3 regions of the Aeribacillus sp. FSL M8-0235 genome follow, and region 3 is predicted to be linked to each of the others. Evidence: riboswitches for the same ligand, from Rfam matches in the RefSeq annotation. Region 3 holds a riboswitch; each other region holds the start of a gene.
What was found. A riboswitch is a leader RNA that binds a small molecule or an ion and turns the genes downstream of it on or off. The one in region 3 is predicted to bind cobalamin.
Positions count from the first base shown of each region.

Region 1: linked by a shared signal. The riboswitch ahead of NSQ71_RS14575 (ribonucleoside-diphosphate reductase subunit alpha) and the one ahead of NSQ71_RS06760 (ABC transporter substrate-binding protein) in region 3 are both predicted to bind cobalamin.
Region 2: linked by a shared signal. The riboswitch ahead of metE (5-methyltetrahydropteroyltriglutamate--homocysteine S-methyltransferase) and the one ahead of NSQ71_RS06760 (ABC transporter substrate-binding protein) in region 3 are both predicted to bind cobalamin.

Region 1 is NZ_JBBOBW010000001.1:2,978,082-2,983,246, reverse strand. Features, by position in the region: gene NSQ71_RS14580 (ribonucleotide-diphosphate reductase subunit beta) at 1-464, opposite strand, end outside; gene NSQ71_RS14575 (ribonucleoside-diphosphate reductase subunit alpha) at 477-2,741, opposite strand; cobalamin riboswitch at 2,878-3,056, opposite strand; gene NSQ71_RS14570 (Hsp20/alpha crystallin family protein) at 3,190-3,630, opposite strand; partial or broken gene NSQ71_RS14565 (IS256 family transposase) at 4,290-5,165, opposite strand, start outside.
Region 2 is NZ_JBBOBW010000001.1:3,652,404-3,657,568, forward strand. Features, by position in the region: gene qoxB (cytochrome aa3 quinol oxidase subunit I) at 1-545, opposite strand, end outside; gene qoxA (cytochrome aa3 quinol oxidase subunit II) at 569-1,534, opposite strand; gene nfsA (oxygen-insensitive NADPH nitroreductase) at 2,022-2,771, opposite strand; cobalamin riboswitch at 3,170-3,368, shown strand; gene metE (5-methyltetrahydropteroyltriglutamate--homocysteine S-methyltransferase) at 3,510-5,165, shown strand, end outside.
Region 3 is NZ_JBBOBW010000001.1:1,384,518-1,389,682, forward strand. Features, by position in the region: gene NSQ71_RS06750 (DUF1540 domain-containing protein) at 19-177, shown strand; gene NSQ71_RS06755 (N-acetylmuramoyl-L-alanine amidase) at 276-1,721, opposite strand; cobalamin riboswitch at 1,917-2,095, shown strand; gene NSQ71_RS06760 (ABC transporter substrate-binding protein) at 2,207-3,181, shown strand; gene NSQ71_RS06765 (FecCD family ABC transporter permease) at 3,144-4,205, shown strand; gene NSQ71_RS06770 (adenosylcobinamide amidohydrolase) at 4,207-5,165, shown strand, end outside.

The DNA of each region.
Region 1 (5,165 bases), 1.6 Mb from region 3:
CGCTTCCTTAAAACCGGTTCGTTCCGCCAATATTCAAATACTTCATCCTGTACGTTTTTAGGCACGATGCTTGAAAGAATATACGAATATGAATGGTTATGAATCACTTCCTGCTGAGCGAGCAAAATCATTAAGGCGTTTATGCTCGAGTCTGTAATATAATCAGCAACTTTTCCGGCATAATCGGTTTGAATGCTGTCTAATAAAGCTAAGAGGCCGATAATTTTTAAAAATGCGTCCTGTTCTCTTTCTGAAAGCTCAGGAAATTGCTTCACATCTTGAGCCATATTAATTTCAAAAGGTGTCCAAAAGTTTGCGAGCATCCGTTTATATTTTGGATATGCCCACGGGTAGGCGACATCATCCCAATTGAGCACGTTGGAACATTTTCCGTTCACTATTGCTGTTGAACGGTTTGGTGCATCAGGATCCATAATAACTCGTTTTGTTAATGTTTGCTCCATATTACTTCCTCCTTAACTTGCACATGATTCACATTCATAAATGTCGCTTGATGTCGAACGGACATAATACGTTGTTTTTAATCCGGATTTCCAAGCTGTCAAATGAAGCTCCAGCAATTCTTTCGCTTTAATCGTGTTTAGGACGTAAAAGTTGAAGGAAATGGACTGGTCAATATGTTTCTGGCGCACTGCATTTTGTTTGATGCTCCATGTTTGGTCGATCAAATAAGCGGATTTATAATACCAAGTCGTTTTCGCATTTAAGTCGGGAACGGTAACTGGAATTTTGTAGTCTTTCTTTTCCTCTGAATAAACTTTTTGGAAAATTGGATCGATGCTTGCTGTGCTTCCGGCTATAATGGAGGTCGATGCGTTCGGTGCGACCGCCATTAAATAGCTGTTGCGAATCCCAAAAGTCTGCACTTTTTCCTTTAATTCCTGCCATTTTTTTGACGTATAACCGCGGATTTCAAAATATCGCCCTGTATCCCACTCCGAGCCTTTAAAGAGAGGGTATGCGCCTTTTTCTTTTGCGAGCTCCATACTCGACTGAATGGTTAAATACGCAATTTTTTCATATAGTTGGTCGACAAATTGGACTGCCTCGTCGCTTTCCCATGTAATTTCCTTTAGTGCAAATAAATGATGCATGCCAAACGTTCCAAGACCGATTGCACGGTATTTTTCATTTGTAAGCTTTGCCTGTAATACCGGAATGTTATTTAAATCGATAACGTTGTCCAGCATCCGCACTTGAATAGGGATTAAACGTTCCAGAACGTTGTCTGGAACAGCCCGTGCCAAGTTGATGGAAGAAAGGTTGCAGACGACGAAATCGCCGGGCTTTTTCACAATGACAATTTTTCCATCTTCGACATATTGTTCTTCAACAGTAGTAGCACTTTGATTTTGCGCAATCTCTGTGCATAAATTGCTGCAATAAATCATGCCGGCATGCTTGTTTGCGTTTTTTCGATTCACTTCATCCCGATAAAACATAAAAGGCGTTCCCGTTTCAAGCTGGCTGATCATAATCCGTTTCATTATTTCAATCGCAGGCACTTTTTCTTTAGATAAGGAAGGATGATTCACGCACTCAAAATATTTTTCCCGAAAGCTGCCGTTACCTTTTTCTTCATCATAATAATCTTCCAGACTGAATCCCATGACTTTGCGAACTTCGTGGGGATCGAACAAATACCAGTCCCCGCGCTTTTCAACTTGCTCCATAAATAGGTCAGGAATGCATACACCTGTAAATAAATCATGGGTGCGCAGCCGTTCGTCTCCGTTATTTAATTTTGCATCTAGGAAGGCGAAAATATCTTTATGCCAAACATCCAAATAAACGGCAATTGCTCCTTTTCTTTGGCCGAGCTGGTCGACGCTCACTGCCGTATTATTTAATTGCTTCATCCAAGGAATGACACCTGATGAAACTCCTTTGAACCCCCGGATATCGCTTCCGCGGCTTCTGATTTTCCCTAAATAAACTCCAATGCCTCCGCCGCTTTTAGAAACATTGGCAATATCAGTGTTCGAATCATAAATGCCTTGAAGGCTGTCGTCTACCGTATCAATAAAGCAGCTTGAAAGCTGACCGACTGATTTTCCTGCATTAGCCAATGTAGGTGTTGCAACCGTCATATATAAATGGCTCAATGCCCAATACGCTTCCTTTACAAGATGCAAACGTTTGGACGGATGCTCGTTGATCATTAACGTCATAGCGATGATCATAAAACGTTCCTGTGGAAGCTCAAATGTTCGTTTATGAAAATCTTTAGCTAAATACCGGTCGTAAAGGGTCCTTAATCCGATGTATGTAAACAGCTTGTCCTTCTCAGGATCAATGGCATTTCCCAGCTCCATAATTTCCTCTTTTGAATAATGCTCTAGCAAAAGAGGGCTGTAGATTCCAAGATCGGTTAATGTTTCGATTAACAAATAAAAATCGCCGTAGCCCGGTTGGTTGTAATTTCTGTTTTGGCTCGCTTCATAGTAAATTTTTTCAAGAAATACGTGTGCAGCTAAAAAAGTCCAATCCGGCTCACTTTCCGAAATGTTTGCTAAAGCTTCAATAATCAGCAGGTTTGTAAATTTTTCAAGATCATCAATCTGCTGGTATTGTAGGGTTGTCGACACTCTCTCGCTGTATTCATGAAAGGAAAGGGATGGAAACTTTTTTTCAAGCTGTCTTAGATAAAGCTCCCAATCGCTCCTGTTAAAATGATTTTGAAAAACCTCGTATAGATTTAATGCTTTCGTAATATTCATCAAACATCCTCCTTATCAAAATAAAAAACCGCTCAGGAAGCTGAGCGGATCAAACGATGATTAAAAGGGAGGCAGTTTACAAGGCGAAACTACTCCATTCAAACCATCGTTTCATCTTCCCAACCCCCGAAGAATTAGAAACGTTCGGACAAAGGCAGGTCTCCTGACTCGTGCTTCATCCTACTTTGAATCCTTCCCATACGAAACGTACAGTGGATTATTCATTTCGTAGCACTCACAGTTGCGGGGACAGTTCCGGATTCTCACCGGATTCCCTTTTAAGCTGAAAACAGCACCTTTGTCGTTAGGTTTTCAATATATAGTATTTAATTGTTTTTGATTACACAATATATAGATTTTTGATGTTATATATTCATCATAATCGTACTTGGCGAAAATTGCAATAAAAAAGTGAGGCTGATTGAAATTTTGCAACCTCACGAAACAATTAATGAAACTGAATATCAATTTTCTTTTTGTTGTTTTCGGTTTGTTTTGGAATACGGATTTCCAAAACGCCATTTTTATATGTCGCGCTCACTTCTTCTTCTTTTACATTTGCCGGCAATGCAACAGCGCGGTGAAACCGCCCGATAAACCGTTCGCGTCTATGCATTTCTTCTTCCTTTACTTCTTTGCTTCTTTGAATTGTGCCACTGATCGTAAGAACGTTGCGATCAAGATGAATGTCAACGTCTTCCTTTTTTTCAAGGCCGGGCAAATCACACGTAACAATTACTTCATTAGCAGTTTCATGAATATCAAGCCGGGGGGTATTCATAGTCTCAAAGTTTTCAAAAAAATGCGGGAAGCCTTCAGAAAAAACGCGATTCATGTTTCGTCTAAATTGGTTGATCTCAGAAAAAGGATCGTAAGGAATGAGAGCCATATGATTGTTCCTCCTTTGATTTTTTTACAGAAAATATTATTTGTGTTGGGAAGAGAAATATACATAAAGCAAAGTTTAAATTACTGTTTTTAATCATAAAAATATAAATAAGTCCGCTGCGTCCAAATCGTTTCGTGTTTGTTGCTTTTAAAAGCACAACCTAGCAAAACTTGGTGAACGAATGGATAGCATATTGTTGTTATTAAACAAGAGTTTACATACGAAGAAAATTAAGTAAGCTGCTTAATTGCAGCCATGCTGGGAATTAACAGATCAGCTGGATAAATTCACAATGATTGGAAATCGCTGTGGACAACTTTATAAATTTAAAAATTATTCTTTGTTGCATATGTTACTGATAGTGGTAAAAAACTTAAAACAAAAATAATTAGAGTAGATGATAATTATTTAGTTGTATTTGTGAAAAATATTCCGGAAGGATTCATTGTATTATCTACAACAATTTTTCCAAAATACATTCACCCAGAAATTGAAGTAAGTAATGATGGTACTGTCAAGAATTTTGTGTAATGTAAGATAGATAGGGCATCTCTGAAATGGATTTAGAATAGAGAGGGCCTGTTTCTTCCACACAGGAGACTGAATATTCAGTCTCCTGTGTGGAAAGGGAGATCCCATCATCAATTTACATTATTTGGTTAATCATAACGTTCTTCAAACATTCGCTGGAGGGCTTCATGAGTTTCGGAAAATCCTCGCAACTTTCGCCCTGCCCATTTCTCATTAAAGTCTTGGATGGTCAAATACATGACTTTTTCCGCGGCTTCTAAACTGCTCAAACTGTTCATCGGCTTTAGACGTTTCCGAATCTCCTTGATCGTTCGTTCGATGGCATTGGTCGGATACTGCTTGGATCATTCATAAAGGTAAGAAGGACATCCAACTCATTTCCCCACGATTGCACTCTCGGATACTTGCTCGACCATTTTGACTCAAACTGGTGAAACATCTCCAGTGCAATTTTTTTATTCGGAGATCGATAAATGAGTTTCAAATCTTCCACCATTTCGAATTGGTCTTTTTTCCGTACACGACTGAGTGTGTTACGGACTTTGTGAACGACACAACGCTGCACATCGGCTTTCGGATAAATAGCTTTAAAGGCTTCTTCCAGCCCCGTTAGTTCATCGAATACGCCCAGAAGCACTTCCTTTACGCCTCTGTTATATAGTTGTTGGAGAATCTCCTGCCATCCATAGGCGCTTTCCTTTCCTCCTACGAAAAAATCAAGAATTTCCCGATATCCTTCTTCGTTTACACCTAACAACACATACATGACCTCTTTTTCTACCGTATCTCGACGAAGTTTTACGTACAACCCATCCAAATATAAGACGGAATAACGCTTATGTAGAGGACGAGTGTGCCATTTCTCGATGTATTCCTTCACGACATCGGTCATACGACTGATCGTTGCAGGAGAATAAGCATTCCAAAAATTCGTTCAATAAACTTGCCAATCTCCCGCGTACTCATGCCACTTTGATACATCTTGATGACAGCTTCTCCGAGCC
Region 2 (5,165 bases), 2.3 Mb from region 3:
TTTTGGCCCGGCCCCGGGCTGAGTTCATTTCCGGCAAGAGGCATGTATGCCGTCCACCCTGCATCCGGTGAGCCGCCGATCACAAATGAAATGTTGAACAGCAAGGCGCCAAAGAAAAACGTCCAGAAGCTGAGTGCATTCAAATACGGGAACGCCACATCTCTAGCTCCAATTTGGAGAGGAACTGCAATGTTCATGATCCCGAATATGAACGGCATTGCCATAAATAAAATCATAATGGTTCCATGTGTAGTGAAAATTTCATTATAATGCTGTGAATCTAAAAACGTATTATTTGGCACTGTCAATTGGGCGCGCATTAAAAGTGCGTCTACGCCCCCTCGGAATAGCATTAATACGGCGGAAATAATATACATAATCCCTATTTTTTTATGGTCAACAGTCGTTAGCCACTCTTTCCACAGCCATTTCCATTTTTTAAAATAGGTTAATACAAAAACAATACCAATAATTGTTAATACAATGGCTGCATCCGCCATATATATAAGGGGTTCGCCGGTAACGAAAAATTCATCCCATTTCACAGCACGTTCCTCCTTCCTTCCGATTAATGTCCTTCGTGCTGATGGCTTTCATGTTCACGATTATCATGATGATCAGATTCAACTTCCTCCAATTTTATGGTACCGTGCTTTTCTTTTGCAGGGATATTGTCTAAATGCTCACCTGGTTTCGCAAAATCAACCCACGCCAAATGTGTTCCAGAAAAAGTCAATTTATCTTTTAAAACTCCGACTTGGATGATTTCGTTAAATTGTTTTTTCGTCAGCAATGGAGCTGATGCTTGTGTTTCTTTCACCCATTTATAAAAATCTTCTTTTTCCATTGCGTTCACATCAAATGTTTGATGGGCAAATCCTTCTCCTGTAAAGTTTGAATTCCGCCCTTTAAACGTCCCGACATGATCAGCCTGCAAATAAAGAGTCATTCCCATTCCAGCCATATTATATTTTTGTCCGCCCAACTCTGGAATCCATAAAGCGCTCATCCCGCCGACAGCTGTCAATTTAAATTCAACTGGAACATCTTTTGGAATGTTGACATAATTGACTGTTTCAATATTTTCCTCTGGATAGCTGAAAATCCATTTCCAATCGGCTGCTGTCGCATGAATGACAATTGGTTCAACTCCTCTAGATTCCTTCGGCGGTTTTTCAAGCTCAAAAGTCGCCTTAACCGTTGGTATCGCCAATGCAATGACAATCAACACAGGAATAGCTGTCCAAATGATTTCCAGAAGTGTATTTCCGTGCTGGTCAGGAGGCTCATAATCAAGATTTTCCGGTCTCTCCCTGTATTTCCATAAAATAACTGCAAATAGCACAAAGATGACAACAATAATAAACAGCATAAACCAAATTGACCAAAGGATTAAATCCTTTTGAACCTCTGCAACAGGTCCTTTCGGATTTAATAAAACAAAGCGTTCACTGCAACCTGTCAACAAAAAAAGCAATGACAGTGGTAAAACCTTCATAAACAAGTTCAACCATTTTTGTTGTTGTGCCGGCATTTTCAATCCCTCTCAAATCAGAAATGTTTTAAATTTTCATAAAAAACCGACTTAATCGATTCAAAAAATAATTGAGTTGTAAATGAACTTTATCACATTTTTATCGAAATAAACTTTAATTCAAAAAACAGTCAAGAAACGATAAATTTTTTGTAAAATTTTTGCCATGAATCTGACACAATATAGAGAAATTCCGTTTTTTCAGGGAATCTTCTCTATATTTTCCAAATAAAAGCTGATGGGAATGTATTTTCGAGGGATGTACATGAAGAAGCTGAAAAATGACGTTTTCATCTGTTTTCTTGAACCGATGTATCATTCTAAATTTGCCAAGTGAGGAAATAAGCAAAATGAGTTAGCAGCCGAGTCAGGGGAAAAATAAACAAATTCATGCTGAAAGGAAGAGTTCGGATAAATGACTTACATACAATTTTCTGTTCAAAAATAAAGCTCCTATCTTCATAAAATCGAGATAGGAGCTGAAGCTTTAGTTTAAATTCAATCCTTTTTTCTGAACAAATTGCTTCATGTACATTCTTGTCGGATTCGAAAGCATGCGAGCCATTTGACCAGTCCAAGTATCTTTGCGAATCCCGTTTGTTCGCTGATCATAATAATTGGATACTATTTCATTATATTGTTCAAGCTCGCGCACATATGCTTCTTGATCTTGCTTATATTCTTCCTCATGATAAATATGCTCAAAAGGTATTCTTGGTTTTTTCGCCGTTTCTTTTGCAGGGTAGCCGACAGTTAATGCAAAAAGAGGGATGACCTTGTTTGGAATTTTCAACAGCTTCGATACTTCTTCTAAATTATTGCGGATGCCTCCGATGTAGCAAATGCCGAGTCCCATTGACTCAGCCGCTAACGCAGCATTTTGAGCGGCCAGTGCAGCATCAATGAGAGCTACCATAAATTTTTCAGTGCTCCTCAATGAATCTTCTACATTTTTGCCTTCCATTTCACCAATGACTTCATGACGGTGCAAATCAGCGCAAAAAATAAATAAATGTCCGCTCTTCTCTACGTAAGCTTGGTTTCCTGCCAGTTCAGCGAGCTTTTTTTTCGTTTGTATATTTTTCACCCCGATAATGGAATAGGCTTGCATGTAACTTGAAGTTGAAGCGGCTTGGGCGCATTCGACAATTAATCGGATTTGCTCATCTGTCAAAGGCCGATCCTCAAAATGACGAACGGAACGGTGATTTAAAATGGTTTTGATAATGTCGTTCAACATAATCATCCTTTCTATAATCCCACTTATTTTTTGAAAAATCACACTTCTTCCAATCCAAGTATTAACATGAAAATGCTGCTCGTTCAAATGATTCGTATTGAAAAATACGTTTTTTATAGCTCCTTTTTCAGTGAAGGCTCCAAGCACCTAATTTTACCATCGTATCTCAAACTATTCACTGCAACGATCCTGTATTGTAAACAACAAAATTTTTCGAATTTACGTTATTAGAAAAATTAAATTTTAAAAACGACCCTCTAAACATTTCACAATTTGTATGTGAATTCCTGCTTCTGTCCATTGATTTCCCAAAATAGGGCAGCACTTTTCTGAACCTAAAAAATAGGGATTGAAAAAACAAAAAAAATCATCTATTCTGATAATTATAGTTTCATATAGTGTTCCAAGCAGCAGGTGCGTCATATTTCATCAGCAATATGCGCTTAAAAGGGAAGATTGGTGAAATTCCAACACGGTCGCGCCACTGTGATGGGGAGCTTTCGGCCAACATCCACTGTTTCAATTTTGAAATGGGAAGGAGGATCGAAAGCGATGATCCTAAGTCAGGAGACCTGCCTGTTGTATGCACTGCCACCTACGCGTCATAGGGAGGAGTGATGAAGCCATGTTGAGATTTAAGCCCTACATGTATCTCAACACGAGTTAGAGTCCACAATTCCCTCTTTTACGCGTAAAAAGAGGGTTTTTTTTATTATGTGTTGAGATACAAATCAAATGGGGGTGTCAATATTGACATTAATTAGTTCAAATCTTGGCTATCCAAGAATTGGTGAAAGAAGAGAATGGAAAAGAGCGCTGGAATCATTTTGGAACGGAAACATTTCAGAAAGCAGCTTGGAGGAAACATTAAAAGATATACGTCTTCTCAATCTGAAAAAACAGAAGGAAAAAGGAATAGACCTGATTCCTGTCGGAGATTTTTCATTATATGACCATGTCCTCGATACTGCATTTATGTTTGGGTATATTCCTTCTAGATTCCAGCATATGGAGCCGACTTCATTAAAAACATATTTTGCAATGGCTAGAGGCTCTGATGAAGCAGAAGCAATGGAAATGACCAAATGGTTCAACACAAACTACCATTATATTGTTCCGGAGCTTGAAAATAAAACGCCGGCGTTAGTAAAGAACCGTCTGCTTGAACTTTTTCAGGAAGCGAAAAACGAGCTGAATATTGAAGCAAAACCGGTTTTGCTAGGTCCAATTACTTTTTTAAAGCTGGCAAAACAATACGATCAACACGATTTTCATAAACATTTGTCTGCTTTAATTCCTGTTTACGTCCAATTGTTGACGGAACTTGCTCAGGCCGGTGCGAAATGGGTGCAAATTGATGAGCCGATTCTTGTACAGGAGCTGGATGATTCATCGATTCCTTTGTTTAAAGAGGTATACGATGCTTTCCACAAAGCGCTTCCTTCGTTAAATATTATTTTGCAAACATACTTTGAAAGTATAACCCATTATCAAGAAATTGTGTCTCTTCCTGTCGCTGCAATTGGCCTGGACTTTGTACATGATCATGGCGTCAATCTGTCGAACATCAAAACGTTCGGCTTTCCGAAAGACAAAATTCTCGCAGCTGGTTTGATCGACGGCCGCAACATTTGGAAAGCATCCTTAGTATCAAAAGCTAAGGAAATCGATGATCTTGCACAATATGTAGATATTGATAGATTGATCATTCAGCCTTCATGCAGCTTGCTTCATGTACCTGTTACAGTTCAAAACGAACAGAGCTTGCCGTCCATATTGAAAAATGCTCTTTCCTTTGCTGATGAAAAATTGGATGAAGTAAATGAACTCGCTCAATATGCAAAAGGGAAAAGAACGATCGATGATTTAAAACAACATGACCGCTCTTATACGGATTTTATCCATTCTTCCTTTCGGACAAATGAGAAGGTTCAAGAGGCTACCAAAAATATCGGAGCATATCCAACGAAACGCTTGGATTATACCGAACGGCAAAAACTGCATAAAAAAAGATGGAATCTGCCGATTTTACCAACTACTACGATCGGAAGCTTTCCGCAGACGAAAGAAATCCGGCAAATCCGCTTAAAATGGCGGAAAGGCGAATATACAAACAAGCAGTATGAATCGGTCATCAATAATGAAATAAAAAAATGGATTGACATTCAAGAGCAGCTCGGTTTAGACGTATTCGTCCATGGGGAATTTGAACGGACCGATATGGTCGAATTTTTCGGGGAAAAATTAAATGGAATTGCTGTTACGAATAACGGCTGGGTGCAATCATACGGGTCACGATGCGTGAGACCGCCGATTATTTACGGAGATGTAGCATTTGATCAGCCGATGACCGTAAAAGAAAGCGTATATGCACAATCATTGACAAGCAAG
Region 3 (5,165 bases):
ATTGGGAGGTGACATGCGATGGCACAAGACGTTTTATGTGAAGTAAACAACTGCAAATATTGGGCGGATGGAAATAGATGTTCAGCTGATTCCATTTATGTTGTCAGCCATTCGGGGAAAACCGCCAAAGATCAAAAGGAAACGGATTGCAAAACATTTGAACCGGAAACTGTCTAAATAATGGAGAGGGCCGAATTCCATTTCGGCTCTCTTTTATTATTGATAATGATTTTCAATTTTATTCACGTTTATTGGAAAATAGATTAAAAAAATGATCATACATGTTTGTTTAATTCCGCAATCATGGAGGAAAGCTGTTGAACAGCGAATTGAAGGTTGGAACGGTAAATCGATAAAATCATTTCTCCGTAACGATCTCCAGGAACTGCCCACTTTCCATTTAATTCTTTCCAAGTGGTAGCTGATCCGCGCTTCACATAATGAAATCTTGGATCTACAAGCGGCTCATCACTTGGAAGAGGCTTTGTTGTTGCATAAGCAAACAAGTGCTGCAAATGAGCGAGAACTCCTTCTCTCGATGTGGAGAAGCTTGCTCCTCGGACATTCGGGCCTGTCGCTCCAATTCCGGCAAAATTGTTTTGGCTGCGGTCGACAACCCCGGTGAAGCGAAAATAGTTCGTCTCATGAATGGCTTGTGCGTAAGCGATATCACCGCGTATTCCGTATAGTTTGCTTAATTGGATATATAAATCACCCAGTTGAGGTGCATCTGGATTCGTATTTTTTACGAACTGATCCAACAATGTTCCTGATAAAAGCGGTTCTCCTAAAATAGAAATGTCTTCTGTAGCGGATGCTTGCGGCTCTGATGTAGACAGCAAGCTGGCTAGTTGATTTTGCCTTGGCGGATTTGCTCGCTGCTCTTCGGGAGTTAAAATAAAAGCATCTTTATAGCCCAGCTGCACAAGTTTTGCCAGTTGCTCCTTCGCATTTTCCAAATGTTGAAAAGCCCCTGCTTGAACACGGTAAAAACTTGTGCCGTTAACATTAGCAGGTGAAATAAAACTGTCCACGTTTTTTCCCTTCAGTTCCTTTACGCGTTGTTCTGCATTTTTACGCTCTTTGAAGGAACCGGCAATCACTTTGTAAAGCGTGTTGTTTGAAGCAGGAGCCGACGGTTTTGTCGACGGCTTTTTTGTTGTGCTTGTCTTTCTCTTTAAATTAAGGGCTTTTCCTATCCCTTCCGCCACACTGGCGGCAAAATCACTTATAAAAGCAGAAGAGGTTAACAATTTGATATCGTTAGGATTATCGATAAATAATGTTTCCAATAGAACCGCGGGCATTTTCGTTTCTCTCAACACAAAAAAATTGGCGCTTTTTTTTCCGCGGTCCTGTACGTTATATTTTGGCCCGATTACGCTCATAATATGATTATGAATGATGGAACGGTATTGAATCGTTTTATTGGATGCACCGCGGTTGTAAATATAGCTTTCAAATCCTGTTCCGCCCCCTGAATTGACATGGATGGAGCAGAAAAAATCGACATTTAGTCTGTTTGCCAAACTCGTTCTTTCTTCTAAACTGACAGTGCGATCGTTCGTTCGTGTCATCACGACATCTACTTGAAAGTTTTCTAGCAAATGGTCTCTGGCTATTAAGGCAATAGTCAGCGTAAAGTCTTCTTCTTCATAGCTTCTAAATGTTGCACCAGGATCACTTCCACCGTGGCCTGGGTCTAAAAGAACGACTGTCACTTATGGATCCTCCTTCGTTCCTAAAATCAATTACCCATCCATTAAAATTTTATTCATTTTTACGGTAATCGGTTCAAATCAACACGGTTGAATTGAAAACCTTATAAAAAGTCCAATATAAAACTTGACATAGCATTTTCACATTTTTTCTACCAGAACGGATTTGAATGATGTATAATTACATTCGTCGACAATTTCATTCAAAAGCAAACAGGTGCGGATACTTTTGTCCGCTTAAAAGGGAAGTTTGGTGAAAATCCAACGCGGTCCCGCCACTGTGAATGGGAGCAACCTGAAAATGCCACTGTGTCTACGGGAAGGTTCAGGGAGCGATGACCATGAGCCAGGAGACCTGCCTGTTTGAACACGCCTAAAAACCCTACGAGGATAGGGAGGTGTTTGAAAACAGAACAAAGCGATATGCTTGTTTTCAGACATCTTCTTATCAAAAAAAGAAGATGTTTTTTTATTGGAGGAGGAAAATGATGAAAAAACTATCTGCACTATTTTTAGCCTTATTACTTCTATTTGGAATTGCGGCTGGATGCGGCCAACAAAATACATCAGAGCCGTCTGAAAACAAAAGCAATCAAAAGACGGAAGAGACGGCTTCACAATTTCCGGTGAAGGTCAAGGACGGTTTAGGAAATGAGGTGACGGTAAACGAAAAACCGGAGCGGATTGTTTCGCTAATTCCAAGCAATACTGAAATTGCCTATGCTTTAGGGTTGGGTGAACAAATTGTCGGTGTAAGTGATAATGACAACTATCCGGAAGATGTTCAAAACAAAGAAAAGGTTGGCGGGATGGAATTTAATGTTGAAAAAATTATTTCTTTAAAACCGGATCTTGTTTTAGCGCATGCTTCCAGCGCCCATAACTCGCAGGAAGGGCTGAAGCAGCTGAAAGATGCGGGAATAAATGTTTTTGTAGTCGAAGATGCCCAATCATTTGATAAAGTGTATGACTCCATCCAGACAATCGGCAAAATTACAGGGACAAGTGACAAAGCCGAAGATATTGTGGCTGAGATGAAAACGAAACTGGCGGATATTCAAGAAAAAGGAAAAACGATTCCGGATGATCAAAAAGTGTCTGTTTTTGTCGAAGTGAATCCCGCACCACAAATCTATACGACTGGAAAAGGAACGTTTATGGATGAAATGCTAACGATCATTGGAGCAAAAAATGCAGCGGGCGATCAAGAAGGCTGGCCGCAAATGACGGAAGAAGCCGTTGTAAAACTGAACCCAGACGTCATTGTGACGACATACGGCTATTACGTCGATAAAGCTGTTGACCAGGTGTTGGCACGCAAAGGATGGGAAAATGTATCAGCGGTGAAAAATAAACGGGTTTACGATGTGCATTCCGACTTGGTGAGCCGCCCAGGCCCAAGATTGGTTGAAGGAGTAGAAGAACTTGCGAAAGCAATTTATCCGGATGTCTACAAAAAATAAACATGTGGTCGCCTATACGGCGACCGCTTGTTTTCTTATTTTTTCCGTCTTTTTAGGAATTTCTATCGGAACGTTTCACATCACGTTTAAGGATATTTTCCAAATAATTTTCAATCAACTGTTTCATACTGGTTTGGCGCCGGACATTGATGAAAGCATGAAAAGCATTGTGCTTGATATTCGACTTCCTCGTGTCGTTTTAGCCGGACTTGTCGGAGCCTCGCTTGCAATGGCGGGGGCTTGTTATCAAGGGCTTTTGCAAAACCCTTTGGCAGATCCTTATACGCTCGGTGTTTCATCAGGTTCTTCTTTAGGTGCTGTACTTGTTCTTTTTTTCGGCATTCAAATTCCTTTTTTCGGCTCATTCACTTTGCCGGTTGTCAGCATTTTTACGGGTTTTTTAACGATTTTGGCTGTGATTTTGTTCGCCAATTTCATTGAAAAAACGATGAGGATTGAAACGATTGTGCTGACCGGAATTATTTTAAGTTCCTTTTTAAGTGCTTTCATTTCATTAATGATTGCCCTGACAGGCGAAGAATTGCGACAAATTGTCAACTGGTTGTTAGGAAGCGTTGCGATGCGCGGCTGGGGATACGTATTGATGCTTTTGCCGTTTTTTTTAATCGGGTCCATTTTGATTTTTGTAAACGGAACAGAATTAAACGCTCTGTCCTTTGGCGAAGAAAAGGCGAAGCAGCTTGGGGTCCATGTAAAAAGGAGAAAGCTGTTTATTTTAGCATCATCCTCTTGTTTAGCCGGTGCGGCCGTTGCCATCAGCGGAACGATTGGGTTTGTCGGTCTTGTCATCCCGCATGTAAACAGGCTGCTTTGGGGAAGTGATTATCGCCATCTTCTCCCTCTGTCCGCCATTTTTGGCGCCGCTTTTTTAATTTTGGCGGATCTCGTTTCAAGAACGATCGTGTCGCCGACAGAACTTCCGATCGGTGTGATCACGGCTTTAATCGGCGCTCCCAGCTTTGCCTTTATTTTAATGAAACAAAGAATGGAAAGAAGAGGGTAACATGCTGCAAGTCAAGAACATTTCGGGAGGCTATCAAGAGCGAAAGATTATCGAAAACCTTTCCTTCTCAGTAAAAAAAGGGGAAATATTTGGCATTTTGGGGCCAAACGGGAGTGGAAAGACGACACTATTAAAAATGATCAGCGGGATTCTTCCGGTTAAAAGCGGCACGATCGAGCTTGCCGGCAAACCTCTTTCTGCTTATTCTCCGAAAAAATTGGCGCAAAACATCGCTTCATTGCCGCAAATCCCAACGCAAATGTTTGATTATACCGTTTGGGAGACAGTGGCGCTCGGCCGTTATCCTTTTCAAACGGGTTTCTTCAAGCGGTTGACGGGAGAAGATGAACAAATCATCCAAAAGACCATGGAGCAGACGAATATTTCCCACTTAAAAAATAAAGCGATCAATGAATTAAGCGGCGGGGAAAAACAGAGGGTTTTTTTAGCGCAGGCTCTTGCACAAAACCCCGTTTTGCTTTTATTAGATGAACCCACGAACCATCTTGATATTTCCCATCAAAAAATCATGCTTGATCAGTTGAAAAATTGGACACAATCAAATGGATTAACGGTTGTCTCAATTTTTCATGATTTGAATTTAGCAAGCCTTTATTGTGACAAACTGCTGTTATTAAAAGATGGAAAAGCGGTTGCCGTTGATAATCCATCTGTCGTGATGAACGAAAAAACGATTGAACAGGTGTATGGTGTTTCGATTGTCAAACAATCACATCCGGAGCTTGCCCGCCCGCAAATGCTGCTTATACCCGAACAGAAACAGGAAGAAACATATAAAGTGACAAAAAGGGACATTGTTCAGACGAAGGAACTCATCTATTTAAAAGCAGCATCGCCGCTCAAAACCCTTTCATCTGCCATTATTGGCGGAGGATTTGGCTGGCACAGCACTTTTGTCAACCGTCATGTCGATAAAAGCTACAATTGTCAAGACAGCCG